4 regions of the Leisingera sp. ANG-M6 genome follow, and region 2 is predicted to be linked to each of the others. Evidence: riboswitches for the same ligand, from Rfam matches in the RefSeq annotation. Region 2 holds a riboswitch; each other region holds the start of a gene.

Region 1 (7,349 bases), on a different contig from region 2:
GGCGATCCTGCGGCAGAAGATGGGGTTCCTGGCGGTTTCGGTTTTGACAGAGAAGGGGCGGGATCTGACCGGCCTGTCACGGTCGGATCTGCGGCGGCTGGCGGCGCGGCATGCGGAGGAGCTGCCGGAAGAGTTTGAGGGGCTGGCAGCATTGGTGCGCTGGGCCGAGGGCGGCGGCAAGTGGCCAAAGATCACCTCGGACCATCCGGCCTATTTCTATAGCCTCAGGGCGTCGGACACGCCCTGCCGCGATCTGGTCAACATGCTGCTGGCAGAGCTGTGCCCGCATGACTTCCGCCAGATGTTCATCTGCCACAAGGAAGAGTTCTACCGCCGGTACCGCGGCTGGCCGGAGACCAAGAAAGCCTATGCAGCGGAGTTTCTGGCGCGGGAGTATACGGTGGACAAGGCGGGTGCGCGCGCCGCGCTGTTCGGGCATGAGCCGGATATGGAGGGGCGGATGCCCAAGCTGCCACGGAACCGGCGCAAGGGGGTGGTTGAGCGGGTCGGCCCCTGGGGCGCGGTGAACCGGGTGAGGGGGCGATAGGATGGTCCTATTGGAGCAACTAAATTCTTCCCGGATCGCTTGCGATCCGGTTCGCGCCCGACCAGCCCCCATGGGCGGGCGCGAAGTGCGCCCACCCCGGGACGGGCGCGAACCTATGTTACGTGCAAAAGCTCAGGAGGCGTGCTGAGATGTTCGGCTTTATCCGCCTGATCCTGATCCTCTTGGTGGTGCTGACCGTGGTCTACGCCGCGGTGTCGCTCTATTCGCGCGAGATGCGGCGGCTGAAGCTTAAGCGGCGCTGGAAAGAGAAGGGGTTGACCGGCGACCGCGCGGCCTTCATCCAGCGGGGGCTGAAACAATACGACAACTCGTTCCGGCGCAAGCTGATCCTTCTGGTCTATATCATTCCGCTGGGGGCGCTGGCGCTCCTGATCTACGTCATTAACTTCATGTGAGGTCCACCCCCATGCGTTTCATCAAATGGGCTTTCCTGATTACCTTCTGGGTGCTGTTCGGCGCCTTTCTGCATTACACGCTGCCGCAGTATGACGTGGTGCGGATCGTCAACACCTACGAGGAGCGGCAGGAGCTGAACGACTGGACGCGGGTTTTCTGGTCCAAGCCCGACGACCAGTCGGCGCAGCTGATCAACCGCGATGTGCAGTTCATCCAGGCAGTGCGCGCCAACGGCCGCAATATGGTCTACCGCAACGAGGACACCGGCTGGAACTGGCCGCCCTATTTCAAGTTCGACACTGCGAACCTCTATACGGACGCCAATGACAGCATCTCGACCAAGGCGAACCCGGAGTGGGTGGCGGTGATGCATTACGGCTGGCGCAACGAGTTCCTGTCGATCTTCCCCAATGCGGTGACAATCAAGCCGGTGGCGGGGCCGGAAGATAAGCCAACCAACTGGTTCTCGATCATCTTCCTGGTGCTGCTCGCGGCGCTGTTGTGGGCCATCTATGTGCGCTGGCGCCGGTTCCGTCAGGCGCGGATCGACCCGATGATCGAAAGCGCCGAGGACAGCCTCTATGCGGCAGGCGATGCCATTGCTGAGCGCAAGGGCCGGTTCCGGCGCTGGCTGGATACCTGGAAATCGAAGTGACGGGAGGGGCCGCCGGATGGGCGGCTCTGAAAGACACAAACGGATGCGCGGGCCTGAAGCGGCCCGCGTTTGTTTATTCGATCCGGTCCAGCACCCAGTCCAGCGCGGAGGTGAAGCCGTCAGGTGACAGCGCTCCGCGTGGTGCCGCGGCGGCGGCAAAGGCGAAGCCGTGTGTGTAATCCACCAGCAGGCACAGAAGGGTGCGGGCCTCTGAGCCGGATACGCCTGCGGCGGTGACTTCCGCCTCGATCAGCCGGGTCAGCCCGGTCAGGGCAGGACCGATCAGGGACGGGTTTTCCAGGATGCATTTCGCAAGTTCCGGGTGCCGGGTCACCTGGGTGCAATAGCGGGTCATCAGGTCACGCAGCCGCAATTTGGGCGTTGCCGCTTCTGACGGTGCATCCGCGCCTTCAAACGCAATGCCGACGAGGGATGCGATCATCTCGTCCCTGGTGCCGGCGTGATGGGCAACGGCCATTGGGGTGACGCCAAGCGCCGCTGCCAGTGCCTTGAACGTGAGGGCCTTGCTGTCACCTTCGTCAAGCAGCTCCAAGGCTTTCTGCAGCACATCATCCTTGCTGAGGGTGCGGCTGCCCTTGGGCGGGCGACCCATGCGCGGGGGCATTGGTCAGGCCACCTGGAACGTGGTCTGGACCATGCCGGTGGGCAGGATGCGGGAGCTTGCCACCTTGAGGTCGATGTCCCGGTCCAGGCTGCCGAACAGGGGGATGCCGCTGCCGATCAGGATCGGAACCGTTGTGATGGTCAGATCGGCGATCAGCCCCTGGCGCAGGAAGGACTGCACCATCCGGCCGCCGTCGACATAGGCGCGGGTCCAGCCTTGCTCTTGCAGCTCCTGCATAAGGTCTGCGGGTGCGGCGGTGCTGAGGCGCACCTTGTCCTTCAGCTCTTCGGGAATGTCCTGTTCACTCAGGCTGTTGCTGAGGACCACAACCGGTTTGGTGTAGGGCCATTGGCCGAACCCCAGCACGGTGCGGAATGAGCCCGTCCCCATGACCAGCCCGTCTACGCTGTCCATGAAGGCGGCAAAACCGCCATCGTCATCTTCGGCGTCGGGCTGTTTGAGCAGCCAGTCCAGCGAATGGTCCTGCCGGGCCACGAAGCCGTCGAGGCTGGTGGCGATGAAGACGTGGCCGGTGGTCATCGGATTCTCCTGCATATCATTTAACTATACGTCATATAGTTAAATGCAATTCGTGTTCCAAGGGGCCAGCGTAAGATTCGCTGCGTGCGAATCGATCTGCAGCGGCTGGCAGCGCCTAACCGCATGAAAGATAAGCGCTTGCCGCAAACGGGCTGGCGGATGCCGGTTTGAGATTCTGGACATCCCTGTCCCTGCAGGCATGGCAAACATGCATGTCTTTTTCCGGTTTTGGCGGGTCGGATTTGTCTCCGCCGGCGGCGCGGGATTCGGGCATTTTCCGCTTCAGCAAGGTGCCGCCCCTAGGGGTGGAGAATTGGGAAGCTGGTGAAATTCCGGCACTGCCCCCGCAACGGTGACCCCGGGCAAGGCATGGCAATAACCACTGAAGCAACGGCTTCGGGAAGGTGCCAGGCCCCGCCGCCGAATGGCCCCGGGACAGTCCGGAAACCAGCCTTGCCCCGAAAACGTCAACCGCGGGCGGCGGCGGGGCGGTTGCAGGCGCGTGGCCTGCAATCTCTCTATCCATGCCCGCAGCCAAGCCAACCTGCCGCGGGGATGCGGCAAAGGAGAGAAGCAGATGCTTCACGACAGCGAAATTCTGGCCAAACTGGTCGCCCGTCAGAAAAACTATTCCCTGGAGCAGGCGTTTTACACCGACCCGGGCGTGCTGGATCTGGACATGCGCCAGATCTTCTACCGCGAATGGCTGTTTGCCATTCCCGCCTGCGAGATCCCGAAGGCGGGCAACTTCGTGACCCATCAGGTCGGCGCCTACAACGTCATCATCGTGCGCGGCACCGATGGCGAGGTGCGTGCCTTCCACAACGCCTGCCGCCACCGCGGTTCTGTTGTGTGCAAGGCCAAGAAGGGCAACTCGCCCAAGCTGGTCTGCCCCTACCACCAGTGGACCTACGAGCTGGACGGCTCACTGCTGTGGGCGCGCGATATGGGGCCGGACTTCGATGCCTCCAAACACGGGCTGAAGCCGGTGCATTGCCGTGACCTGGCCGGCTTGATCTACATCTGCCTGGCGGATGAGGCGCCGGACTTCGACGCTTTTGCCGCAGTTGCGCGCCCCTATCTGGAGCCGCATGACCTGGGTAACGCTAAGGTCGCCTATGAAAGCTCGATCATCGAGAACGGCAACTGGAAGCTGGTCTGGGAGAACAACCGCGAGTGCTATCACTGCGGCGGCAACCACCCGTCACTGTGCCGGACCTTCCCGGAAGATCCGTCGGTGACCGGCGTCGAGGGCGGTGAGACCCCGCCGCATCTGCAAAAGCATTTCGACCGGATCGAAGCGGCGGGCGTGCCGGCGCAGTTCCAGATCGATGCGCGCGGCCAGTACCGGGTGGCGCGGATGCCACTGAACGAGGGCGCCGAGAGCTATACCATGGACGGCAAGGCGGCAGTGGCCAAGAAACTCGGCCGGGTGCCCTTTGCCGATGCCGGCACGCTCTTGAAGTTCCATTACCCGACCACCTGGAACCACTTCCTGCCAGATCATTCCATCGTGTTCCGGGTGACCCCGATTAGCCCGACCGAAACCGAAGTCACCACCAAGTGGCTGGTGCACAAGGACGCGGTGGAAGGTCAGGACTATGACCTGAAGCGGCTGACCGAGGTCTGGGTTGCCACCAACGACGAGGACCGCATCGTGGTAGAGGACAACCAGCGCGGCATCAACTCGCCCGCTTATGAGCCCGGTCCCTATTCGGAAGTGCAGGAGAGCGGCGTCATCCAGTTCTCCAACTGGTACGCCGACCATCTGACCCGCGCGCTGACCGGCCGCCACCTGATCGCGGCGGAGTAAGCGTATGGGACTGCAGGCAAACTTCGAGACGCTGGACGAAACCCTGGCGTGGAAGGACGACGAGATGCTGGAATGCGTCTCTGTCGTGCCGGAAGCGCCGAACACCGCCACCTTCAGCTTCCGCGCGCCTTCGGGCGCGTGGTTCAAATACCAGCCGGGCCAGTTCCTGACCCTGGAGCTGCCGGTGCCGGGGGAGACAGTCTGGCGGACCTATACGATCAGCTCCTCGCCGTCGCGGCCCTTGTCGATCTCAGTGACGGTGAAGGCGCAAGGAGACAGCATCGGCACCCGCTGGATGCTGGACAGCCTGAAACCGGGCATGTTCCTCAAGGCCTCCGGCCCGGCGGGCGTGTTCACCCTGCCCAAGCGCCCGAACGGCAAGTTCCTGTTCATCTCCGCAGGCTCCGGGATCACACCCAGCCTGTCGATGACCCAGTACCTGTTCGACCGCGGCCAATCGCCGGACGTCTGTTTCATCAACTGCGCCAAGCGCCCCAGCGAGATCATCGCCCGGCGCCAGCTTGAGGGCATGGCGGCGCGGGTGCCGGGCATCAAGCTGCACTTCGTTGTGGAGGAGGACGACCCCTATCAGGTCTGGACCGGCTACCGCGGGCAGCTCAATCAGATCATGCTGGGCCTGATCGCCGGTGACTACCTGGAGCGCGAGGTCTATTGCTGCGGGCCGGAGCCGTTCATGCAGGCGGTGCGCGACATGCTGAACGGCCTGGGCTTCGACATGGAGAACTACAACCAGGAAAGCTTTGGCGCGCCGGTGGAGACAGAGGCAGATGCGCCGGAGCTGGACGATGTTGTTCCGGCAGAAACCGCCGCCGCCGAGATCACTTTTGCAGCGTCGGGCGTCACCGCAACCTGCACCGAGACCGACACCGTGCTGGCAGTGGCCAAGGCGTCGGGCCTCAACATCCCGTCGGGATGCACCTTCGGCATTTGCGGCACCTGCAAGGTCAAGAAGACCGCAGGCGACGTGCATATGGTCCACAACGGCGGCATCTCGGAAGAGGACGTGGAGGCAGGGTATATCCTGGCCTGCTGCTCCAACCCGATTGGCCGGGTCGAAGTGGAAATCTGATCTGTCGGAGGGCCTCCCGCGGGCCCTCCGCTCCCTTCTGGTCCGGGCCTGCGGCGATAAAGGGATTGACGCCGCGCCCGTCCCTTGGTCAACACGGGGCCAAGCCTCATACCCCCGTTGCGACACAGGACCATCAGACCATGACTGCCAGCAAACGCATTGCCCTTTCCAGCGACCACGCCGCCATCGAGCTGCGCAAGGCCGTTGCCGCCCATATCGAAGCGCAGGGCTGGGAGGTCGAGGACATCGGCCCGCAAACCCCGGAAAGCACCCATTATCCCAAGCACGGCGCCGCCGCGGCACAGCTGGTGGCCTCTGGCGACTGCACTCTGGGCATTGTCCTGTGCGGCACCGGCCAGGGCATCATGATGGCGGCGAACAAGGTGAAGGGCATCCGCTGCGGTGTCTGCTCCGACACGTTTTCAGCCAAGATGATCCGTGCCCATAACAATGCCAACATGCTGTCGATCGGCGCCCGCGTGGTTGGTGAAGGGCTGGCGCTGGAAATCGTCGATGCCTTCCTGGGCACGGAATTCGAAGGCGGCCGCCACGGCACCCGCGTCGACATGATCAACGCGCTGGAAGACTGAGACCTGGCCCTCTCGCCCGGCAGCGCAGGGCCGCGTCCCGCTCAGTCTGCAAAAAGATAACTGGTCCCGGCAATTTGCCGGGACTGATCGCCGGACAGGTTCAGAAAGCCGCTGAGCTGGTCTGCGTTTTCCTCCACGCTGCTGCTTTCCCGTATCTCGTAGAGCTGGCCGAAGCCTGCATCGCGGATGCGGTCGTTTTCATGCAGGATGTCGTTGCGGATCGTTGGCAGCAGCCGTTCGAGCGTCAGCTGCGGCGTGCGTTCGCCTGCCAGTCCGACCCGGCGGGCATGGCCGATCAGGTAGTCGTCGCTGAAATCGCATTCGATGTGCAGAAAGCGGGTCGATGACCGGTCTGAATGGAAATCGTTCATCAGGTCGATGGCGCCGGGGTCCAGGCAGATGATCAGCTGATCGGATTCATAGTATTCGAACAGCATCCGCATCAGCGCCCGGCGGTGACGGGTGCGTTTCATCAGCGCCGCCTGAATGCCGCCGAGGTCGGGCAGCGGGGTGTCTTCCTCGTTGAACAGGTATTCGATTGCCGGGATGTTGGTGACCTGCCGGATCTGTTCCAGCAGCCGCTTGGCGACATGCCATTTCTTGCAGACCACGATCAGCAGCTCGCGTTCACGGCCCAGGGTGCTTTCGGTTTCCCAGAACCGGGGCGCAAAGCGGCGGCCGTCCCGCCCGCGCTGAGCCAGGAACTTGTAGAGGCTTCTGCCCTCGTTGGAGATCTGGAAGTCCACCCCCTGCGCCGCATAGAGTCGCCCGAGCCGCGACTTCAGCTCCTTGGCCTCGGGGCTGATTTTGCGGGCAAACAGAAAGTCCTGGCTGAGCAGCAGGTCATAGTGATCATTGTAGAAATTCACCGGCATCCCGTAGTCGGTGAACATCAGGAAGGTAAGGGTGCGGGTTTCGATCTCCGCTTCCGGGATCAAGTGGCGCACCAGGGTTTGAAAGAAGGTCTCGTCCGGAATCCATGTGGTGCGGAAAAAGCGCATCACGTCGCGGCGCTTGCGGATGAAACCCAGGATCCATTCGACAGTGCGGCGGCGCAGGCACCACCACTGGC
Region 2 (7,349 bases):
CATGCCAGCTCCGCACCTTCGGATTTGCCAAGGTCGGCATAGGCCAGGTTCTCGTTCAGCTGCTGCTCGCTGACCACCGGGCCCATCTGCACGCCCGCTTCCAGCGCGTGGCCCACTTTCATCGCCTGCGCACCCGCCACCAGTTTTTCAACAAAGGCGTCGTGCACGGCTGCGTGGACCACGAGCCGGGAGGAAGCGGTGCATTTCTGGCCGGTGCCACCAAAGGCGCCGCCCAGCGCCAGGGTGACGGCTAGGTCCAGGTCGGCGTCGTCCATCACGGCCAGCGCGTTTTTGGAGCCCATCTCCATCTGCACCTTGGTCAGGTTCTGGATCGCGGCAGCAGCGATGCCCTTGCCCACCGGCACCGAGCCGGTGAAGGAAATGGCGTTCACCTTGGGGCTTTCGACCAGACGCTGGCCGATCGAACGGCCGGAGCCCATCACCAGCGAGAACAGGCCCTTGGGGATGTCCTGACGCTCGATGATCTCGGTCAGGGCCACGGCGGACGCCGGGGTGATGTTCGCGGGTTTCCACACCACTGCGTTGCCGTAGCAGAGCGCCGGCGCGATTTTCCAAGACGCGGTTGCGGTCGGGAAGTTCCAGGGGGAGATGATTGCCACCACGCCCACGGCCTCGCGGCGCACGTCCACTTCGATGTCGGGGCGAACTGAGTCGGCGTTTTCACCGATCTGGCGCAGGCATTCGGCGGCGTAATAGGTGAAGAACTGGCCGGCGCGGTAAACCTCGCCCTTGCCCTCGGCCAGCGGCTTGCCTTCTTCGCGGCTCAGCAGCGTGCCCAGTTCCTCGGCGCGGGCCATCAGCTCATTGCCGATGTTCATCAGTACCGCCTGCTTGCGCTCCAGGCCGTAAGCGGCCCATTCGGCTTGGGCGATCTGCGCCTGATCCAGGGTCGCTTCCAGCTGATCGGAGCTGGCCTGGGCAAACATGCCGACCAGATCGCTCAGATCCGAAGGGTTGCGGTTTTCGATTTCGCTTTCGCCCGCCAGCCATTCGCCGGCAATCAGGTTCAGTTTGGTCACGGAGAAGCCCCAGATGCTGAATTTCAGGTTTGCAGCAGGATGGACTCCACCAACAGCATCAGTCAAACTCAATAAACTGTAAAGAACTTCAGGATTTTTGAAGCATGGCATTGAAAATCGAAATGCTGCGCGCCTTCTGCACTGTGGCCCAGACCGGCAACTTGTCCGAGGCCGCCAACCGGCTGGGCCGGACCCAATCCGCCGTTTCAATGACGCTGAAGCAGATGGAGGAGCATCTGGGCAAACGGCTGTTCGAGGGCGAGCGCAAAAACCAGCTATCGCCTTTGGGCGCGCAGGTTTTTGAACTGGCCCAGCAGCAGGTCCGGCGTTTCGACCAAACCGTGCAAAGCATCGAATTGGCGGCAGAAGCAGCCCACGGCCTGTTGCAGATCGTGTCGGTTCCATCGGTTGCGGCACTGGTTTTCCCGGCAGTGCTGGAGCACATGACGGCACGGCATCCGGGCCTCAAGGTGGAACTGCGCGACACCGACACCCAGGAGGTGCTGGATGCACTGGCGGAGGGAAAGGCCGATATCGGCATCGCCTCCGGCTATCATCCGCTGAATGGCGTCAGGGCCGTGCCTCTGTTCGAGGACCGCTTTGGCTTGGTCTGTTCCACCGATCATCCGCTGTACCAGCAGGAGGCTGCCCCTACCATTGCTGATGTGATCGGTGCATCCTTTGTCCGCAACGCCCTATGCAGCCTGATCCGTAACGAGCGCTTCGTTGAGGCCAGCAGTAATGCCGACGTGACGATCCACAACACCCATTCGCTGATCACCATGGTCCGGACCGGAAAATGGGTCACGGTTCTGCCACAGACAGTTGCCCGGTTCATGCCGGAGGCCACTGCCTTCCGCCCGATTGCCGACCTTCCCGACAAGCGGGAGGTTTACCTGTACCAGCGCGAACGGTCCCGCTTTTCCGCACTGACAGAGGAGTGCTGCGCCTTCATTCAGTCCTGCGACCTTTCCGGCGAGCTAAGCTGAAACATCCGGCATGGCTGGGCGCCAGTCCCCCTGATGTCTCAGGTCAATTGGAAGGACAGAAAGGGACCCGCGCCTTCGGCATCCTGGACCCAGCGTGCTTGGATGCCGAAAATCTCAGATACGGTTTCCGGAGCCAATGCCTGGCTGGGTGCGCCGCAGGCCACCAGGCGCCCGTGTGACAGCACCGCCACACGGTCGCAAGTCAGGGCCTGGTTCAGGTCATGCAGGGCCACCACGGTTGTCACCTGCAGGTTCCGGATGCAGTTCAGGATGGACAGCTGGTGGTGGATGTCCAGATGGTTTGTCGGCTCATCCAGCAGCAGAAGCCCCGGCCGTTGCGCAAGGGCGCGGGCAATGTGCAGCCGTTGCCGTTCGCCGCCGGACAAAGTGGCCCATTCGCGGCGCGCGAAGCCCTCCATTTCCACCGTATGCAGCGCCTTGTCCACCAGCTGGGTGTCGTCGCTGCTCCAGGGTTTCAGCGCCGACAGCCAGGGGGTGCGGCCCAGCTCGACGACGGACTGTGCGGTGATGCGCTCAGCCGTGTCGGCCTGCTGTTCGACAATGGCGATCCGCTGGGCGATCTCCCGGCGGGTCAGCCGGGCCAGCGGTTGGTCCTCCAGCAGCACTTCGCCATGCGAGGGTTTGGCCAGGCCCGACAGCAGCCGCATCAGGGTTGATTTGCCGGAGCCGTTCGGGCCCACCAGCGCCAGCGTCTCACCCGGCTGCACCGCCAGCGAGACGTCCTGCAGCAGAGTTTTGCCGCGCACTGAGAAAGACAGGTTGCGGGCTTCGATCCTCATCTCGCAGTCCTTTGCCCGCGCACCAGAATCACCGCAAAGGACGGCGCCCCGATCAGGGCGGTGACCACCCCGATGGGAAGCACCTGGCCGGGGATGATGATGCGGGAGACGATATCGGCGGCGATCAGGAACACGGCGCCAGTCAGCGCCGCTGCTGGCATCAGCCTGCGGTGGCCGGGGCCTACCAGGAACCGTGCCGCATGCGGGATCACCAGGCCGACAAAGCCGATGGAGCCGACGATCGACACCATCACCGCGGTCATCAGCGCGGTGGCGAAGATCAGAACCACCTGCACCCGCCGGACCGGGATGCCAAGCGAAGCGGCGGAATCGCTGCCAAAGGTGAAGGCGTCCAGAGCACGGGCATGAAAGCGGCAGATCATCCAGCCCGCCAGCGCCAGCGGCACCGCCAGCCACACATCCGGCCAGCGCACGCCGCTGAGGTTGCCCATCAGCCAGAACATGATGCCGCGGGCCTGATCCGCATTGGCGGACTTGGCGATAATGAAAGCGGTCAGCGCATTGAATAGCTGCGAGCCGGCAATGCCCGCCAGCACGATCTGCGCAGCTGCGGCGCGGTTGCCCCCTGCCCCGGCGGCCCGCGCCAGAATGGCGACAAAGCCAAACGCCAGCAGTGCGCCGTTAAAGGCACCAAAGGACAGTGACAGGGCGCCGCCGCCAAGTCCTGCAATGGTGACCGCCACCGCCCCGGTCGAGGCACCGGCCGATATGCCCAGAATGTAAGGGTCCGCCAGCGCGTTGCGCAGCAAGGCCTGCAGCACTACACCCGCAACCGCCAGCGCCGCCCCGCAGGCTGCAGCCACCAGCGCCCGCGGCAGCCGGTAGCTCCAGATGATGCCCTGATCCACCGGGTCCACCGGTAGGCCCGCCCCGGCCAGCTTGTTGGCCAAAACGGACAAGACAAGGTCAGGCGCAAGCGAGGTTTCCCCGATCATTGCGCCTGCCAGAACCGCCGCGGCCAGCACCGGCAGGGCAAGGCAAGCGCCCCGGAAGCCCTGCCAGGCCAGTACGGCGGCTGCACTCATGCGCCGTTGCCGATCGCGCTGAGTTCTTCCGCCAAGTCTTCCAGCGCCGGGATGGCGCGGATGGTGGCGTCCATCGCCTGGGCGTCCATCACCACGATGCGGTTGTTTTTAACCGCATCCATCTGGCTGGCGACCGGGTCATTGCGCAGGAACTCAAGCTTCTTCTCGTAGTCATCAGCGGCAAAGCGGCGGCGGTCCATACGGGCAATCACGATCACCGTCGGGTTGGCTTTCGCGATGGTCTCCCAACCGACGGTCGGCCATTCCTCGTCGGTCTCAATGACGTTTTTCAGGCCCAGCTGCTGCATCATGTAGCCCGGTGCGCCCTTCTGGCCGGCCACGAACGGGTCGCTTTCCATCTCGGGCGAGGAGAACCAGAACACAGCGGAGGCGTCGTCCAGCGCAACCTCTTGCGCCTTGGCCACAGCCGCGGCCTCACGAGCCTTGTAGTCGGCGACCAGCTCAGCGCCTTTTTCTGCCTCGCCGAAGATCGCCGCCAATTCCTCAATGCCCTGATAGAGGCTGTCGGTGGTGAACATCTCGGTCCGGGTGCCGTCGCCGCCGGTGGTGTTGTCCTTGCCGACGCAGTCCGCGGGCATCACATAGGTCGGGATACCAAGATCATGAAACTGCTCGCGCTTGGCGACGATGCCTTCGGGACCGATATGCCACTCATACTGGGCAGCCACCAGGCCCGGGCGCTTGGCCACAACGCTTTCAAAGCTTGGGTCATTGTCGGCCAGGCGCTCAACCTTGTCGTTCAGTGCGGCGTACTCGGGCAGAACATCGTTGAACCAGACCGAGGTGCCCAGCACCTTGCCACCCAGACCCAGCGCATAAAGTACCTCTGTTGCGGCTTGGCCAACGGTCACGGAGGACGCAACCGGTGCCTCGAAAGTGACGGTTTCACCGCAGTTTTGAATAGTCAGCGGAAAGTTTTCGCTGGCTGCTGCGGCCTGAGCTGCCGCAACGAATGAAAGGCCCATGAGGCCGGAACGCAGAAACATGATCTTCGATCTCCATGTGTCAATGACCGGAGAACGGGTGAAGGGCATTGACCGGCAAGGCGGAGGGTTTCCCCTTCTTGCGGCGCCAGGAACGGGCGGCGCATCTAGCCGGCAACCTCCCCGGACAACCCCGTCCGGTGTGTTTCGGTTTTCACCGGCAGGTCTCCTGACTGGCGGGTCACTGTCTGTCCCGTCTTCCCGGACCCTTCAGGCCCAGTGACACGATGGGACAGCACTCGCCGCCTACAGTTGCGGGGGCAGTTCCGTTTGGCGCCAGGCGGCACCGCGGATTCCCTCTTAGCCCTTACGGGACCGGTAAAGCGCGGGTAGCGCATCACTTCTCTTGCGGCAAGAAAAACTTCGTCGGTCAGCAGAATTCTTCGGGTCTAGTCATGCAACTCCACGCTCCGTGCAGGCATCGACCCAGGACCCGCGGCAGTTAATTGCGGAAACCGAAAGCGCTGAGTGCTCTAGGCCGCCTTGAAGCACCGGTCTACCAGTGCGTTCGTATCCAGGATCAAAATCGACTCGAACCTGCCGTCTGGTGTTTTGTGCTGCAGGCACCCGGATACATCCTCAGCGATGCTCTTGGAGGTATTCTGCTGGTCCAAGGGCTTCAGTTCAGCCACGCGGTTCTCCGTCGTGATGATTATTTCATCGACGGTGTCCACGAGTATTCCAAACTTCTGCGCGTCATGCTTGAAAATCAGCACTTTCTGATCGCGGCCGGACCCGGGCGGCAGCCCATACAGCACACGTGGATTGAACAGGGTGATAAGCTCTCCCCGCAAATTCAGGATGCCTTCGACGAAGCTCAGTGAAAACGGCGGTTCGAGCAGGTCAATTGGGCGGTTGATCACCTCGCTGACTTCGGAGGTGTCGAGCGCGAACCGTTTTTCGAAAGTGAACTTGATAAATGTGCGCCTTGCCGCGCGGGCCTCCAGTTCAGCGGCCTCTTCTTCCGTTTTCTCGGGTGGAAAAATCTCCTGGCAGGCTTTGGCCGCAGCCACAAAACTTGGCTCCTGCAATAGCTTTGCCGGATCAAGCATCATGACAATCTGGTTGTTCTTATCCAGCAGACACCCGTTCACAAGATCACCGCGCGGCAGGGCCAGCTTGGCAAAGAGCAGCACTTCATCCTCGAAATAGGGCAGGATGCTGTCGATGGAAAAGACCATGAGCCCGACCGGCCCTTCTGCGGTGTCGATGATCAGCATTCTGCGCTCCTTGGGGATCGTGGCCCCAAGCACAAATTTTGCACTATCTCCCATGAATCCGCGGAAATCTATGACGGGCAGGATAACGCCGCGCAGATTTGCAGTGCCGATCACATTGCCACCCACCAGCAGCGACTGTTCCAGCTTGGGAACGGTTCTGACCTCCTTTACAAACCGCAGGTCGATGGCGCAGGTCGTGTGGCCGGTTTGAAATGAAACGCAGGCGAGCTTTTTGCCTCTGCTGAGTTTGACCGTTTCCTGTCCGGGGCCGTTGTCAGCCCGCGGCAGTTTTTCCAGGTTCAGCAGTTCGTGCGGGTCTAGGACCTGAACCAGCCTTTCGCCGTCATTGAATTTCAAAACCCCGTCGATAACAACATCCTTGATGCCGTCGCCATTGGGGCGGAAATCGACCCGCGCCACGCCTTTTCCGTTCAGGACTTCACCCGTTCTGTCGAAAAGAAGGCCAATGCAGTGTTCGCCATGTTCGACAATTGCAACCTTGCGCGATTGCGCGCGCTCAATAGCCGGAAACTCAAGCAGGCTGCGCAAATCAATCACCGGAACAATCATGCCCCTGAGGTTGAAAAGCCCCAGCATGTAGGACGGCGCAAGCGGCACAGGTGAAATCTCATCCGGTTCATTCACGATCTCCTGGAGCGCCGAGACGGAGATTGCAAACTCGCTGTCGTCGATCAGGAATGAACCGTATTTGTCCGGCTTCCCCCGTTTTGCCCGCACATTGTGCGGCTGGGCCAGTTCCTTCTGAGGAACACTGCTGTCCCCAACTCCAACCGCTGGGCAGCCTGCCAGATCGCTAGCCGAAGATTGCGCGCCAAGGATCAGCGGGTTTGAAGTCTCCGGTTTCATGATTGTCCCCCCAGGCGCGGAATCGCTTTGACTGTGAATTCGCCGCTGCTGCAATCGATGGTCACCTGCCGCCCCTGCATGCCGCCGACATCCTCGTGAATGTTGCGGACGCCGGCGTCCCGCAGCGACCGGTAGGCGGAGCGGGCGTTGATGCTGCCGACAAGACGCGCAGGATCCGTATCTGCCGGCATCGTCATGTTGGCACCGCCAACGACAATCGCCTGGAGTTTGCGCAGCTCCTTGCCCGACACCTCCATCAGGGACTGCAGCGAATTGACAGCCTGGTCCACATGCCTGCCGCATATTGCATCAGAGCTGTCCGGTGACTTGGCAAGCAGGCAATGCGCCAGCCCATAGATCCCCTTGGCCGGGTACAGCAGCCC
Region 3 (7,349 bases), on a different contig from region 2:
CTCATCTCCGCCAGCGAGCTGTGCCCCTTCGCCGGGATCAGCCCCAGGGCGGCGCGCATCAGGCTGCTTTTGCCAGCGCCGTTTGGCCCCAGCAGGCCGACGAATTCACCTGTTTGGATTTCAAAGGACACATCGCGGAGCACCGGGCGGTTCCGCAAGGTGACGGAGAGGTTCCGGACCGAAAGCACGCTCATGCCAGCCCCTTCCGCGTCTTATAGATCAGGTGCAGGAACAGCGGCGCGCCGACCAGGGCGGTGACCACTCCCAGCTTGAGGTCCCGCGACGGCAGGATTACCCGCACCGCAATGTCAGCCAGTTGCAGCATGATGGCGCCGCCAAGTGCCGAGGCCCACAGCAGCCGCGACGGCTGGCCGCCAACCAGCGGGCGCAGGATATGCGGCACCACCAAGCCGATGAAGCCGATAGCGCCCGCCACAGCAGTGGCGCCGCCGACAATGGCGGCAGTCCCGACAACCAACAGCAGCCGCAGCCGGTTCAAGTTCATCCCCATGGTCTGCGCCGCATCCTCGCCAAGGGTCAGCGCATCCAGACCCCGCGCCAGTGTCAGCAGGATCGCGCCCCCCGATAGCGCAAAGGGCAGCACCAGCCAGACATGCAGCATCGAGCGGTCCGCCAGCGAGCCCATCATCCAGAACACGATCTCATTGGCGGCAAAGGGGTTGGGCGACAAGTTCAGCACCAGCGAGGTCAGCGCCGCCGCCATCGCCGAAATCGCAATGCCCGCCAGGATCAGCGTCAGCGAGCCGCCCTGCGGCCCGGCCAGCGCCATCACCAGAAACACACCTGCCAGAGCACCGGCCAGCGCCGCCAGCGGCAGGCCCAAGGTGAGGCTGGCCGCCAGCCCGGTGTTGATCGCCAGCACCGCCCCCAGCGCCGCCGAGGAGGACACACCGATCAGCCCTGGCTCAGCCAGCGGGTTGCGCAGGTAGCCCTGCATCTCGGCACCCGCCAGCCCCAGCCCGCCGCCGATAATCACTGCCAGCAGCGCCCGCGGCAGCCGGATTTCCCGCATCACCAGGGTGAGCGGCCCGTAACCCTCGTCAAACAGAGCGGCCAGGCTTTCGCCGGCGCCCACATCGGCCGGCCCCACCGTGAGCGACAGCAGGAACAGCGCCAGCACCGCTGCGGCCAGAACCAGCATCAGACGGGTCATTCCCGGCTCTCCTTCTCCATGAACAGACGGCGCTCTGCGGCCAGGGTTTCCACCGCGCGCAGCACATGCGGGGTGCCGCAGACCCAATCCGCATCGCGCATCTGCCCGGCGCCGCTGCGGGCGGCCAGCTGCCGCACCACCGGATGCGCCAGATTGTCCTCACTGCGCGAGGCGCGCGGATAGGGCGACGTGCCGATCAGCAGATCCGGCGCGGCCAACGCCAGCAGTTCCAGCGGCATATGACCGGAGTGCGCATAGCCCAGTTCATCCGCGATATTGCGCAGCCCCGCCGCGCGCAGGATCCGGCCCGCGAGGGTCATACTGCCGGAAGTGAACCCGTTGGCGGCATAAAGCGCGGCGCGTGCCGCCTCCGGTCCGGCTTGCTCAAGCGTTGCCAGTCGCTTGTCGAAGTCTGCCAGCAGTGCGTGGGCCGCTTCTTCGCGGCCCAGAACCTGACCCATCTGCAAGATACGTGCGCGCACATCCTGCAGCGAGCTGGCGGGCTCGAACACCACCACCGGCACGCCAAGACGGCGCAGCATATCCGTGGTGGCAGGTGTCGAATAGGCGCCGGCAATCACCAGGTCGGGCTGCAGCAGATAGATCTCTTCGGCCAGCCCGTGGTTGGCGGGATAGGCCATGGCCGCGTCCGCCATGGCCGAGGCGCGTGTGTCCTGCGCGATGTAGGAGACCGAGGCCAGCTGGCCGGGCGCCGCAAGCAGCATCGCCAGCTGGTCAGTGCAGAGGTTCATCGACACCACGCGCGATGGCCCGGCAAAAGTACCGGTGGCGGCCCACAAAAGGGCCAGGGCTATGCCGGGGAGCCTGCGCATGGGTCAGAACGAGGCCCGCACGCCGATATAGGCGGCGCGGCCGCGCTTGGCGTAGCCCCAGACGTCGGCGTAGTCCTCGTCGAACAGGTTGGTGACGCGCCCAGTCAGCACCACGTTATCCGTCAGCTCATACTGAGCAGCCACATCAAAGGTTGTGTAATCCGGCAGCTCAGCGGTGGCAAACGAGTCAAAGAACTGGCTGTCCCAATTGCCTGCCACATGCCGGATGTCCGCGGTGACAGAGCCGCGGCCATTGAAAGTATCCAGTGTGGCACTCAGCAGAAGCTCGTGCTCCGGGCGGCGGATCTCGACCGAGCCATCGGGGTTGGTGGCGTCCAGATAGGTGTAGGACAGACGCAGATCGAGGTATTCGCTGGCTTCCAGGCTTGCTGCCAGCTCAACACCCTTGCGATCACTGTCACCGGCTTGGTTGCGGTAGGAGAACGTGGTTGCGTTCACCATGTAGCTCTCGATCTCGCCTGTCAGCGTCTCGTCGAAATAGGTCACATCAACCAGGCCGCGCCCTTGAAGGAACGGCACCTCAATCCCGAAATCGAAGCTGCGATTTTCCTCCGGCTGCAAGTTCGGATTGCCGAGATAGGTGGTGGAGCCGAATGTGCTGTTGGCAAACAGCTCAAAGTAAGAGGGGTTCACAACACCGGTTCCAGCCGAGCTGTGCAGGCGCACACCGCTGTCTGCAAAAGTGTAAGAAGCACTGGCGGTCCAGCTGGTGGCGTCTTCGAATACGCTGTTGTTGTCGTGGCGCACCCCGAGCTGCAGGTCCAGGCCGTTGGCAAAGCTGCCGCGGTATTCCAGGGCAATCGAATTGGTTTCGCGCGCAAAGGCCGGGTTGGAACTGCTGGAGTCCTTTTCCCATTCCAGCATCGCGTTAAGAAGGTGGTCTGCTTGATCCGCTAACTGCCCGTCCAGGCCGAAGCTCAGCAGGTACTTTGCTGCTTCCGTTTTGGTCTCGGTCGGGGTGCCGCCATTGAAGGACCGGTCAAAGTCAGTGCGTTCGATTGACAGGCGGTGTTTCAGGCGGCCGCCCAATGTGTCCAGTTCAGCATAGACTTGCGCCAGTTGCTCATCCCGGTCACTGAATTGCGTCGGATCATCCACGACATAGCTGGCCGCATCCGTTGCGGTGAAGGAGGTGCGGTCGCTGTCATAGCGTTCATCCGACGTGCGGAAGTTGAAGCCAAGTTTCAGCCGGTCGGTGACCAGGTAGTCGCCTTTCAATTGCAGTGTATTGCGGCGGATGCCGTCTTCTTCACCGCCATCGCCCGAGGTGTCATAGCCGTCGTCATTGTCATGGGCGAAGCTGAAGGCGATACCGCCGCGCTCGGTCCGCGACGAAACCCGGGCCGAGGCCCGGTAGCCGTCGGACCCCGCTTCCGCGCTGCCGCCGTATTCCGTGCCGATGCCGCCGGACTTGGTGATGATGTTGATCACACCGGCCGAGGCGTTGGAGCCGTAGAACACCGATTGCGGGCCGCGCAGGACTTCGATCCGCTCGATATTGGCAGTGTCCAGGCCGGACAGAATGTACTCGCTGTCACCGCCCGAGGCTTCGACGCCGTCGATCAGGATCAGCGTGTGATTGGCTTCTGCGCCGCGGATGCGGACCTGAGTAAAGCTGTCGCCGGAGCCGTTCACCATCAGGCCGGGAACCGAACGCAGCGCGTCCTGGACGGTGGTGATGCCGCGATCATCGATCTCCTCGCTGGTCAGGACCGAGACGGAGCGGCCGTACTTCTGGGCCTCGACCGGCGTGAAGCCGCCGGAGATGATGATCTCCCCCAGATCGGTGACTTCTTCATCCTGAGCGGTTGCGATTACAGGGGCGGCGGCCAGGGCGGCGGCCAGGGACAGGCTTGCCTTGCGCATATTCCATTCCTCCCGGCCCACGCAGCAAGCACAGGCCAAGCGGCTGCCCATACCGGGCAGCATGTTCATAATTTTGGTCTTTGGAAGGCAATGCCCCCGCAGACGGTGAAAACTGCCACCACTACGGAAGGTCCGTTATCTTCGGCGCGCCCCGCACCGCGATAGGGTGATCATCCTGGCAGGTCTCCTGACTTGCGGGTCGAGGCTTTGCTGCGCCTTCCCGCCCCTTGGGGCAGTGGCATACCGCAGCATTGCTCTCCGCTCACAGTTGCGGGGGCAGTCACGGATTCGGCGCCTGTTGGCTACACCTCACCGTGTTCCCTTTTAACCGGGTGGTCTCCCAGCCGGACCAGAATGGTCGGGACTTAGGCAAACTGAACTTATTCTGTCAAGCGGGAGAATTCGCAACCTGAGTAGAAATGGCCTTGGGCTGGCATCCATATCGCCGAATTTGCCTTTCCAATTTTTCAAGTGACGATGATTGATTACGCATACAAAAAACTTCGAAAGGCAGCGGTGTTTCCCCGTTCCTCTGATAGGAACATGCCTGCCTATTGATCCCTGCAGCACTGCAGGAGAAAAACCATCGGCACCGGACGGCCAAGTGAACAGAACATGATTCTCTTGACTCAGAAATTCCGGTTTGCCATTCAGCCAAGGTGACCGGTTCCGCGAGTGTTTCAATGCGCAGCGGAAGAAATAGGGAACACGGTGCGGCGTACCCAAAAGGGACCAAATCCGTGACTGCCCCCGCAACTGTGAGCGGTGAGTGACGCTGAATACGCCACTGGGAACATCCCCGGGAAGGCCAGCCGAGCCAGGACCCGCGAGTCAGGAGACCTGCCGGACACGGGGACTGAGGCTCCGCTTGCGGGGTTACTGCCCTTTTCCACCGGACGCCGGGGTGCGCGTCTGGCGCGTGTGCCGTTCAGGCGTTTCCGTGCCGCTACTCCCCGTTGTTCATTCCTGATTGCAGGTGCGCCTGTATCGTCGAATGAGGACGAAATGAAACTGAACTACCTGGCCGCTGCTCTGGCCGTTTCCCTGCCGGTTACCGCTTCGGCGCATTTCCAGCTGAACTACACTGAACAAGCGCTGATCGAAAAGCCCGGCGACGTGCCGATGGGCCTGGTGTTCTGGCACCCGATGGCCAACGGCCATGCGATGGACATGGGCAAGCCGGAAGAGTTTTTCATGATCCACAAAGGTGAAAAGACCGACCTGTCGGACCGCCTGGAACCCGCCACCTTCAAAGGGGCTGAAAACGAAGCTTCGGCTTACAAGGCCTCGGTCCCGGTCAAGCGGTCCGGCGACTATGTCGTGGTGACGGTCCCTTCGCCTTACTACGAGGAAAGTGAAGACATCTATATCCAGCAGATCTCCAAGGTCGTGCTGAACCGCAACACGCTGCCCACAGACTGGGACCAGCCGGCTGGCCTGGCGACCGAGATCCTGCCGCTGAACAAGCCCTATAACGTCATCGTAGGCTCCACCTTTTCCGGTCAGGTTCTGGCGGACGGCAAGCCGGTTCCGGGTGCCGAGATCGAAGTCGAGTTCATGGCGTCGGAGCCGGATCTGGAAAAATTCTCAACCACTGATCCCACCGTGGGTGAGATGCCGGGCGGCGCAATTGTTGCCATCGCCGACCAGAACGGCGTTTTTTCCTTTGGCATTCCGAAAGCAGGCTACTGGGGCTTTGCGGCACTCGGGTCCGGTCCGGCGACCGAGCACGACGGCAAGGAACTCAGCCAGGATGCTGTTCTGTGGATCCACGCAGAAGAGCTGAAGTGAAAGTAGACCGATGCATATCGTAGACGGCGCACTGTCGAACCCGGTTGTGATCGGCGGCGCGGTTGCCGCCGTCGGCGGTATTGCCATGGGTCTGCGCAACCTGCCGCTGGAGCGGATTCCCGCGGCGGGTGTTCTGTCGGCCAGTTTCTTTGTGGCCTCCCTGATCCATGTCCCGATCGGGCCCAGTTCGGTTCACCTGATCCTAAATGGCCTTGCCGGGCTGGTGCTGGGCTGGGCCGCGTTCCCGGCTTTGTTTGTCGGGCTTCTCCTGCAGGCGGTCTTCTTCGGCTTCGGCGGGCTGACCGTGTTGGGCGTGAACGCCGTGAATATTGCCCTGCCCGCTGTTCTGGTCGGCCTGATGTTCCGGCCGCTGGTGGCGCGCGGCTCGCCGCTGCAGGGGGCTATCTGGGGCGGCATTGGCGGCGGTGCAGCAATTGCCTTCACAACCCTCGCAGTCGCAGTATCGCTGATGCTGTCCGGTGATGAGTTCATCCTTGCCGCCAAGCTTGTGTTCTTTTCCCATATCCCAGTGATGCTGATCGAGGCGCTGTTGTCCGGCGCCGCCATTTTCCTGGCCCGGCGGGTGAAGCCCGAACTGTTTGTTGACACGAAAGGAAGCCTGGCATGATCCGCTCCTGCGTGCTGATCCTTGCCCTGCTGGCACCGCTGCCGGCATTGGCGCACAATGTGATTTCCTCGGTGTTTCCATCTGGATCGGACATTGAGGGCGAGGTCGGCTTTTCCAATGGTGATATGGCTGCGGACTTGCTGATCGAGGTCTTTGACGAGGCTGGCGGCAAACTGGGTGAAACCAGGACCGACGCTGACGGCTTCTTCCTGTTCACCCCGTCAGAACCGGTGACGCATATCTTCCGCGGCGACCTTGGTGCCGGCCATGTTGCCGAAGTGATCATGGACGCCGCAGAGGTCGCACAGATCATGGGCCAAAGCCCAAGCATGGCAGCGCTTGCGGCGACTAGCACCGCAGACGTCACTTCGGCCTCCAGGTCTGCCGGTTTGTCCGATCAGGCCCGCGCTGAGCTTGCCACCATGATGCGCAATGAATTGCGCCCGCTTCGGCAGGAGCTTACCGCGTTTAAGAACAAGTCCGATTTTCAGTCTGTTCTTGGCGGCATCGGCTACATCTTTGGTCTTTTTGGTCTGGGCTTTTACATCGCTGCGCGGCGCAGAATCGGTGGCAAAGCATGACCTATGTCCTGACAGGCGCCGAAAGGCCGCTCAGTGGCATCGGTGCCTTCCGCGCCAAGGTCACCGCGCTTGACCCGCGGATGCGCATCGTAATGACCGCGGTCTATGCCGTTGTGGTGGTCTCCCTTAGCAACCTTTGGGTGCTGTCAGCTGCGCTTGGCCTGTCGATGTGGCTACTGGCTTTCTCCGGGCTGCCGCCCCGGAAGACGCTGAAGCGGATGGCGATGATGGACAGTTTCATCATCTTCATGCTGGTGCTGCTGCCGTTCACTGTTCCGGGCACCCCAGTCCTTTCTGTTTGGGGGCTGGAGGCGAGCTGGGAAGGCCTGCGGCGCGCGGCCGAGATTGCCCTGACCGCAAATGCCGTCATCCTGGCGGTCATGACGCTGGTCGGGTCCATGGAGCCCGTGACGATGGGACATGCTCTCTTTGCCCTCAAGACGCCGGAGCGGCTG
Region 4 (7,349 bases), on a different contig from region 2:
GGCTCGCCAGATAGGTTTCTGCCGGGTGGATGCGGTAGCCCTCAACCTTGCCATTGCCGACCGAAACCTGTGTCTTGTGGAACAGCGGGATCACCGGAAGGTCACGGTTGATAATGGCTTGAACCTCGGCATAGACCGGTTTGCGCTCTTCGCTTGAAAACAGGCTACGGCCCTTTTTAAGCAGTGCGTCCAGCTCAGGGTTGGAGTAGCCGGAAACATTATAGCTGCCATCCGTCGCCACCAATGTGCTGGGGAAGTAATCCGGATCGCCTTGCGGGGCGGTGCCCCAGGCCTGTAGGTGCAGGTCGATTTCGCCAGCTTTAAGTGCCTCGTTGTTTGCGCCGAATTCACCCATTGCGATTTCCGCGCCCAGACCGATCTGCTGCAGCATGATCTGCGAGATTTCCAGTGTCGGCCGCAGCGCAGCCCGGCCTTCGTAGCTACGGATCTTCAGCACGATGTCTTCGCCGTTCAGCTCCCGGATGCCATTGCCGTCACTGTCGGTAATTCCCGCCTCATCCAGCATGGCCAGCGCTTTGGCCGGGTCATAGGACAGGCTGATATCGCCGTTTACCCAGGATTTCATGCTGGCTGGGAAGATGCCATTGGCCGACTGCCCACCGACACCTGCCAGGGTCGCCGCAACGATGGTGTCACGGTCCAGGCCCAGCGAAACGGCATTCAGAAGCGTCTGGTTGGACAGTGGACCGTCATTCACCCGTGGCTGCAAGAAGAACAGTCGCGCGGTTGCCTCCGAGAACAGCTGGCCTTTGCCTTCTTCAAGCAGCTTGGCGAAATCCGGTTCCGGGTAGTTGGTGACCAGATCAACATCACCCGCCTGCAGTGCCAGTGCCGCAACCGAAGGGTCGCTGATCGCGTCGATCACCAGACGGTCAAGTTTCGGCGCGCCGCCCCAGTAATCGGCAAACCCAGTGGTCACATAAGTTTTGTCCGTTTCCGCATTTTCAAAGACAAACGGACCAGTGCCCACCAGCGGCATTGCATCGGTGCCGTCTTTCATGACAGCCGCCGACGGTTCGGTCAGCGACCACAGGAAAGCTGAGTTCGGTGCACTGGTGCGGAAGACCAGCGTTTTATCGTCAACCAGCTCGATGGATTCGATGTTCAGAAGCTTGACCAGGCGCGGGTTATTCCCGGGGTGGCCCTCTTCGCTCAGCTTTTCAAACGACTCTTTGACAGCCTGGGCGGTGACCGCAGAGCCATCATGGAATTTTACACCCTCGCGCAGGGTGATTTTCCATTCCCGTTCAGACAGGTTTTCAAAACCGGTGGCAAGGCGCGGCTGAAGGGTCATGTCATAGCCGATACCAATCAGCGTTTCCGACACGCCTGCCCGGTTGCTGAGCCAGCCATTCTGGCGGGCACGGGGATCAGGAATGCTGCTTTTGGGGCCAAACGGCGCGGCAATCACCATTTCCAATTTGGTTTCTGCGGCTGCAGGGCTCAAAAGCGCCGCAGCGGCGAGGCAGGTTGCGGCGAGGGTTTTGGTCCAGAAAGCGCGTGAATAATTCGGCATGTCCTTGGTCCTTAGGTTTCTGACAAGGGAATTTTGGGGTGAGGTGTACAAGTTATGTGATAATATAACAAGCGCTGATTCAGTGGACAGCTGCGTCAGCTCAGGTGTTAGGCAGGCAGCTGCGGAACCTGCATGGACAAGATGATGTCAGGGACGGCAACCGCACCTGCGGCTACGTCCAAGCAAGCCCAAACAGTGGGAGCAAGTTTCCGAGATACGCAGGATGCGTGCCATGAGGCCTCCTTCCAGGACGCCCCGTCCCGGTGTGGTTGAAATCGCGATGGCAGGTCTCCTGACTTGCGGGTCTTGGCTGCGCCATCCTTCCCAGCCATACGGCCAGTGGGTGCTTGGCGTCGCTATCCGCTTACAGTTGCGGGGGCAGTCACGGATTTAGCGCCTGTTGGCTACACCTCACCGTGTTCCCTTTTCATCCTCTCAGCATTTTGCCTTGAGGAACCATCGAAAGCAGGTAGGCGAACGCTGACAGAATTGTCAATTGCCCCGAACCAATAGGTAAGGGCTCGAGGTGGGCCAAAAGCTGCAAGTTTCAAGAGGGTCAGTTTCAATGGAAATGACCTTTGCAGCTAATGGTTCAGCCAAATTGCCTCAGTAGCCTGTATTGTAATGAACCGGCCTGTCAGGCAGTGCCTCTATTAAGTTGGCTTCCCTGCGCGAAGCCGACACTCGGGGCACCCCTAGCTGCAATTGGGGCGGAAGTCAGCTCCGTCCGGCGACCTGTGGATTCGGGTGACAGATCTCTCTGCAGCATGCTTGAACGGCTGTTTTTTACGCCGCTCAGCGGCGCCCAAAATGATGCAGTTGCGACGATTTTGTTGCGGCGAGCACGCGCAGCGAAGAAATCCAAGGTACAAGTTGGGCTCGAACCTGCCGTCCATTGCATGAAGCTGCGACGTCAGCTGCCTGCGTAAAGAGGACACAGGATGGCGCCTTGGCTGCGTTTGCAGCGAAAACCGGCCTGTCTTGGGTCAGAAATGCTTGACAATTGGGGTGGAAATGCCTGGCAGGTGCAGGCAATTTTTCCTTAAAAACAGTCAGCATCGGGTCAGCTTTGCCTGACGTTTGACACAAATTGTCGGGCGACACATAGTTTTGCCATTTGCGACAGAACCTTTCCTTTTTCGTGTCTCCAACATCCCCGCTCGCGCCTCCTGTTCCGCCAGTGGTGTCAATCGGCATGGAACTTTGACCCCCTATAGGCATCCAAAATTGACCCCCTGTTTGACGTGCGGTTAGCTGGCCCGATGCGGTGTAGCCTCCACCAAGCGAAGCCGTATCGTGCCAGCGTCGGCTCGACTATTCTCGGGTTTTGAAGCGCCAGCTCTCGTTGCCCGTTTCGACGATGTCGCAATGGTGGGTAAGGCGGTCGAGCAGCGCGGTAGTCATCTTGGCGTCGCCGAAGACCGAGGGCCATTCGCCGAAGTCGAGGTTGGTCTTCACGATGATCGATGTGCGCTCGTAGAGGCGGCTGATGAGATGGAACAATAGCTGACCACCGGTTTGTGCGAAGGGGAGATAGCCAAGCTCGTCGAGGATCAGGAAGTCGAGACGGCACAGCAGATCTGCCGTGCGCCCCTGTCGGTCGGCGCGGGCTTCCGCATCGAGTTTGTTCACCAGGTCCACAACGTTGAAGAAGCGCCCCCGTCTGCCGCGGCGGATGCACGCCCGAGCGATGCTGACGGCAAGGTGGGATTTACCGGTCCCTGTGCCGCCGATCAGCACGACATTGCGTTGCTGCGCCAGAAACTCTCCGGTCGCCAGATCACGGACCAGCGCCTCGTTGACCGGCGTGCCTTCGAAGCTGAACTCATCGACCTCTTTCGCCAGGGGCAGCTTGGCAATCGTCATCTGGCATTTGATCGAGCGCGCCTGCTTCTCACTGATCTCGGCGTTCAGCAGATCGCCCCCTCTCGGCAGCATGCTGCGCATGCGCCTGCCGGGCAATGGATGATCTGTTGCGGTTCGTGCTGACGCTTCACCGCCGTGGCGATGGTCTCATCGTAGGCGGCCTTCATGCCGTAGAGCTTCAGCTGGCTCGTCGTGCCGGAGGCACGCCTACGGCGTGACGCGTCCAGCACCTGTGATCTTTCCACGGATGTGTCTCCTTAGGCGGTCATAGCGTTTGCAGTCGGCCACGGGCTCGCAGGTCAGTCGCGTCGTGCCAGAGGCACGCATTCAGCGTGACGCGTCCGGCGTATCGATGGTCAGCGGCGGCTCACGATGCCGGGCCAGAATGTTGGTGACGACCGAGGCCGCGGAGGCCCCTTCGTTCAGCGCTTCGGCACAGGCAGCATCCACTGCATCCAGCCCATCGGTGGGGATCATTCTCAGGATCTGGACCATCCACTGCCCGGCAGGGCATTGCGCAGCAATGTCCCGAGAGGGGGCTGGTCGCCATTGGGCACCTTGCCCAGTTTGCGCTGAATGCGCCTGATCGCTGATGGCAGCTCCCTGTCCTTGAAGGGAGCCCCATTCCTGAGGGCGTCCCGCTGCCCGGCAGCGCATGCGTGCATGCGCGAGAGGGGGCTTGCGGGCCAGCACCGGGATGTAGTGCAGCGGATCGTAGATGGCCTTGTCGCGCCCGAAGGCTCGTTCATGCCGCCCTACGATCTTGCCGTCCTGCCAGAACTCGACCCGCTCGGCATAGGCGCGGATCTCGACTGGCCGGCCGACGGCGCGGCCATCCACCGAGTAGCGGTTCTTGTCGAACCGGACGAGACAGGTCTTCGAGACTGATGCCGGAACAGCGTGGAAACCATCAAAGGGGCCGACGTATGGCACCAGACTCGCCCGCTCATCCTCGAAGACCTCCCAGATCGTGCGGTCTCGAAGCTCTTGGTGCGGATGAGATTTGGCCCAGGCGGCGCAGCGATCCTCGAGCCAGGCGTTTAGTTCGGCGTAACTCTTAAACTTGGGCCTGGGCACGAAGAAGCGACGCCGGACAACGCCTGCCTGGTTCTCGACCTGTCCCTTCTCCCAGCCCGATGCTGGTGTGCAGGCAACGGGATCGACAAGATAATGCCCGCACATCTGCTGGAAGCGCCGATTGTAGGCCCGGTCGCGGCTAACGAAGATCGTGTCTACCGCCGTCTTCGCGTCCATTGTCCTCGGACCAGTGGCGGACAATTTCCGCTGTCGTAGATCCCGCGCGTGCAGGCCCCGCCGAAGAAGGCGAAGGCCTTGTCATGGGCATCGAACATCGAGCCATTGGGAGCGCCATTGGTCCAAGCGGCAATGGCGAGGCTCCTGCGTCTCGCGCGGATAGGCCCGGACAAACAGCATGCGGCTGTGGCAGAGCCGGACATGCGCCACCTTCACAGTGGTGGTCGCACCGTCGATCACAACAATCTCGTGGCTCCAGTCAAATTGGTAGGCCTCGCCCGGATCGAAAATCAGCGGGACATAGGCGGCCGCGGTGGCCTCTTGTTTTTCCTTGGACCACGTGGCCGCGTAACGCCGGACAGCGTCATAGCCGCCGTCATATCCAAGGGCTCTCAGTTCTTCGAAGATCCGGATGCGGGTTAACCGCTCGCGCTTTGGCTTCCTCGCATTCGCCGCCAACATCTCTTTGAGCTTGTCTTTCCATGGCCCGATCTTTGGCAGAGGCTGAACGCGGCGTTCGTAGGTTGCTTCCGTCACACCAGACCGGATCACCTTCCGCACCGTATTCCGCGATACCCGCAGTTCCCGGCAGATTTGCTTGATCGGCTTGTTCGGCATTGGCCTCGGACCAATGGCGGCTCAATGCCTCAATCCTGAAAATACGCCCGCCGGATCTTTGCTATCGTCTCCACGACCAACATCCCACTCTGTGCTCCCCGATAACCTCGAGGGCATGATTCACATCAGTGTAAGGGGGTCATCTTTGGACGCCGATTTCCCCGCTACGGGGTCAAAATTGCATGCCTGTTCACACGTTCGGGTGCTGTTGTGCCCCGGTTTCAAGTCCCGCAGCGTCCGAGCAAGCTGGATCCATTCGCGGACAAGCTGTCTGCTTGGCTTGCCGCGCAATCGCGCAAGCCCCGCAAGCAGCGGCGCACGGTTAAGCAGCTGCATGTGGACCTGGCGGCTCTCGGCTTTACCGGCTCGTACGGGCGGGTGGCGGCCTTCATGCGGGCATGGCGCGCGGTACGCCAGCGCGTTCAGCAGTCGTCAGGCCGCGGCACGTTTGTTCCGCTGGCGTTTCAGCCGGGCGAAGCCTCCCAATTCGACTGGAGCGAAGACTGGGCGATTCTCGGTGGAGAGCGCACCAAGCTCCAGATTGCCCATATCAAGCTGTCGCACAGCCGGGCCTTCCTGGTCCGAGCCTACCTTCTGCAATCCCATGAGATGCTGTTCGACGCGCACTAGTATGCGCTCCGGGTCTCCGGCGGCGTGCCCCAGCGCGGGATTAATGACAGTGGGAATTGCCCGCCACTGGTTCAAGGGCAATGACCGCGCGCACAGCGGTTGAACGGGTCGGCAAAGGCGTTGAGCTGAATAAAAGTCTAGTTCAGCCTGGACCATCTGAACGAAACATTGGTGCTTTAGTTTGAGGGCAGCTGTCGAGTGCCCCACAGTGTATCCAATCCTCAAGGGCTTTTCATGCCCAGACAGTTTGGGAATGTCCCGAATGACTAGCAGTGCAAACAATACTGTATGTTGCCACAGGTTTGCACAGGCGAAACCGCGTCGATCAGGGTTTTTCTTCAGGGCTTTGCCGCGAAAGCCCCGTGAGTTGTCTATTTTGATTTCAGCTGCTGGTTAGCTGCAACCGAAGCAGGGGTAAGTCACACAATTCTTTTTCCGAACTTGTTGTTGTGAGCATTCTGATGGGGAAGACCGGTAGGGTAGCAGCCCGCGCCGGAGTGTCAGAAGAGGGTTTGGAAATGGCTGTAGAAAAGGTAGACACGCTAGTTGTTGGTGCCGGGCAGGCCGGTGTGGCCATGAGCGAGCATCTGACCAGCCACGGCGTACCGCATCTGGTGCTGGAAAAAAACCGGATTGCAGAGGCCTGGCGGACCGGGCGCTGGGACTCGCTGGTTGCCAACGGCCCCGCTTGGCATGACCGTTTCCCGAACCTGGAGTACGAAGGAACTGACCCTGAGGCCTTTCCGGCCAAAGAGAGGGTTGCGGACTACATGGTTGAATATGCGGAACGGTTCAATGCGCCGATCCGCACCGGAGTTGAAGTGACCAGGGCCGGGCGTATTGACGGCACCGGCGGTTTCCGGGTCGAAACCTCGGATGGTGTGATCGAGACAAAGCGGATTGTGGCGGCAACCGGCGCATTCCAGCATCCTGTGATCCCGCCTGTGGTGCCCGAGGGCGCAGGGGTGAACCAGCTTCACTCTTTCCACTACCGCAATCCGGATCAGCTGCCCGAAGGTGCAGTGCTGGTGGTCGGGGCGGGGTCATCCGGTGCGCAGATCGCCGATGAGCTGAACCGGGCAGGCCGCAAGGTTTATCTTTCGGTGGGGCCGCATGACCGCCCGCCGCGGATGTACCGGGGCCGCGACTTTGTCTGGTGGCTGGGGGTGCTGGGCCTGTGGGATCAGGCTGCGCTGGAGCCGGGCAAGGAGCATGTGACGATTTCCGTCAGCGGCGCCTATGGCGGTCAGACCATGGATTTCCGCCGCCTGGCAGGCGAGGGGGTGACGCTGCTGGGCCTGACCGAGTCCTATGACAATGGAACCATGAAGTTTGCCGACGATCTTCCGGAAAACATTGCCAATGGTGATGCCGACTATTTGAAGATGTTGGACTTGGCAGATGCTTATGTCGAACGCACTGGTGTTGATCTGCCAGAGGAGCC

What was found. A riboswitch is a leader RNA that binds a small molecule or an ion and turns the genes downstream of it on or off. The one in region 2 is predicted to bind cobalamin.
Region 1: another riboswitch for cobalamin. It lies ahead of RA24_RS10955 (aromatic ring-hydroxylating oxygenase subunit alpha); the one in region 2 lies ahead of RA24_RS19185 (ABC transporter substrate-binding protein).
Region 3: another riboswitch for cobalamin. It lies ahead of RA24_RS12260 (DUF4198 domain-containing protein); the one in region 2 lies ahead of RA24_RS19185 (ABC transporter substrate-binding protein).
Region 4: another riboswitch for cobalamin. It lies ahead of RA24_RS12210 (ABC transporter substrate-binding protein); the one in region 2 lies ahead of RA24_RS19185 (ABC transporter substrate-binding protein).

What each region holds. Positions count from the first base shown of each region.
Region 1 is NZ_JWLG01000013.1:216,832-224,180, forward strand. Features, by position in the region: gene RA24_RS10930 (DUF6638 family protein) at 1-547, shown strand, start outside; gene RA24_RS10935 (hypothetical protein) at 697-963, shown strand; gene RA24_RS10940 (DUF1523 family protein) at 975-1,619, shown strand; gene RA24_RS10945 (TetR/AcrR family transcriptional regulator) at 1,693-2,244, opposite strand; gene RA24_RS10950 (dihydrofolate reductase family protein) at 2,248-2,799, opposite strand; cobalamin riboswitch at 3,056-3,254, shown strand; gene RA24_RS10955 (aromatic ring-hydroxylating oxygenase subunit alpha) at 3,362-4,597, shown strand; gene RA24_RS10960 (hybrid-cluster NAD(P)-dependent oxidoreductase) at 4,602-5,687, shown strand; gene rpiB (ribose 5-phosphate isomerase B) at 5,828-6,277, shown strand; gene RA24_RS10970 (DUF5928 domain-containing protein) at 6,319-7,349, opposite strand, start outside.
Region 2 is NZ_JWLG01000022.1:91,411-98,759, reverse strand. Features, by position in the region: gene RA24_RS19205 (aldehyde dehydrogenase family protein) at 1-1,040, opposite strand, end outside; gene RA24_RS19200 (LysR family transcriptional regulator) at 1,145-2,029, shown strand; gene RA24_RS19195 (ABC transporter ATP-binding protein) at 2,068-2,829, opposite strand; gene RA24_RS19190 (FecCD family ABC transporter permease) at 2,826-3,875, opposite strand; gene RA24_RS19185 (ABC transporter substrate-binding protein) at 3,872-4,882, opposite strand; cobalamin riboswitch at 5,022-5,214, opposite strand; gene RA24_RS19180 (chemotaxis protein CheW) at 5,353-6,966, opposite strand; gene RA24_RS19175 (chemotaxis protein CheD) at 6,963-7,349, opposite strand, start outside.
Region 3 is NZ_JWLG01000014.1:39,525-46,873, reverse strand. Features, by position in the region: gene RA24_RS12280 (ABC transporter ATP-binding protein) at 1-194, opposite strand, end outside; gene RA24_RS12275 (FecCD family ABC transporter permease) at 191-1,174, opposite strand; gene RA24_RS12270 (ABC transporter substrate-binding protein) at 1,171-2,007, opposite strand; gene RA24_RS12265 (TonB-dependent receptor plug domain-containing protein) at 2,011-3,894, opposite strand; cobalamin riboswitch at 4,055-4,263, opposite strand; cobalamin riboswitch at 4,542-4,756, shown strand; gene RA24_RS12260 (DUF4198 domain-containing protein) at 4,900-5,685, shown strand; gene cbiM (cobalt transporter CbiM) at 5,696-6,313, shown strand; gene RA24_RS12250 (cobalt ABC transporter permease) at 6,310-6,894, shown strand; gene cbiQ (cobalt ECF transporter T component CbiQ) at 6,891-7,349, shown strand, end outside.
Region 4 is NZ_JWLG01000014.1:26,393-33,741, reverse strand. Features, by position in the region: gene RA24_RS12210 (ABC transporter substrate-binding protein) at 1-1,537, opposite strand, end outside; cobalamin riboswitch at 1,803-2,013, opposite strand; gene RA24_RS22265 (hypothetical protein) at 2,333-2,734, opposite strand; partial or broken gene istB (IS21-like element helper ATPase IstB) at 2,852-3,648, opposite strand; partial or broken gene istA (IS21 family transposase) at 3,611-5,358, opposite strand; partial or broken gene RA24_RS12195 (IS21 family transposase) at 5,483-5,902, shown strand; gene RA24_RS12190 (flavin-containing monooxygenase) at 6,424-7,349, shown strand, end outside.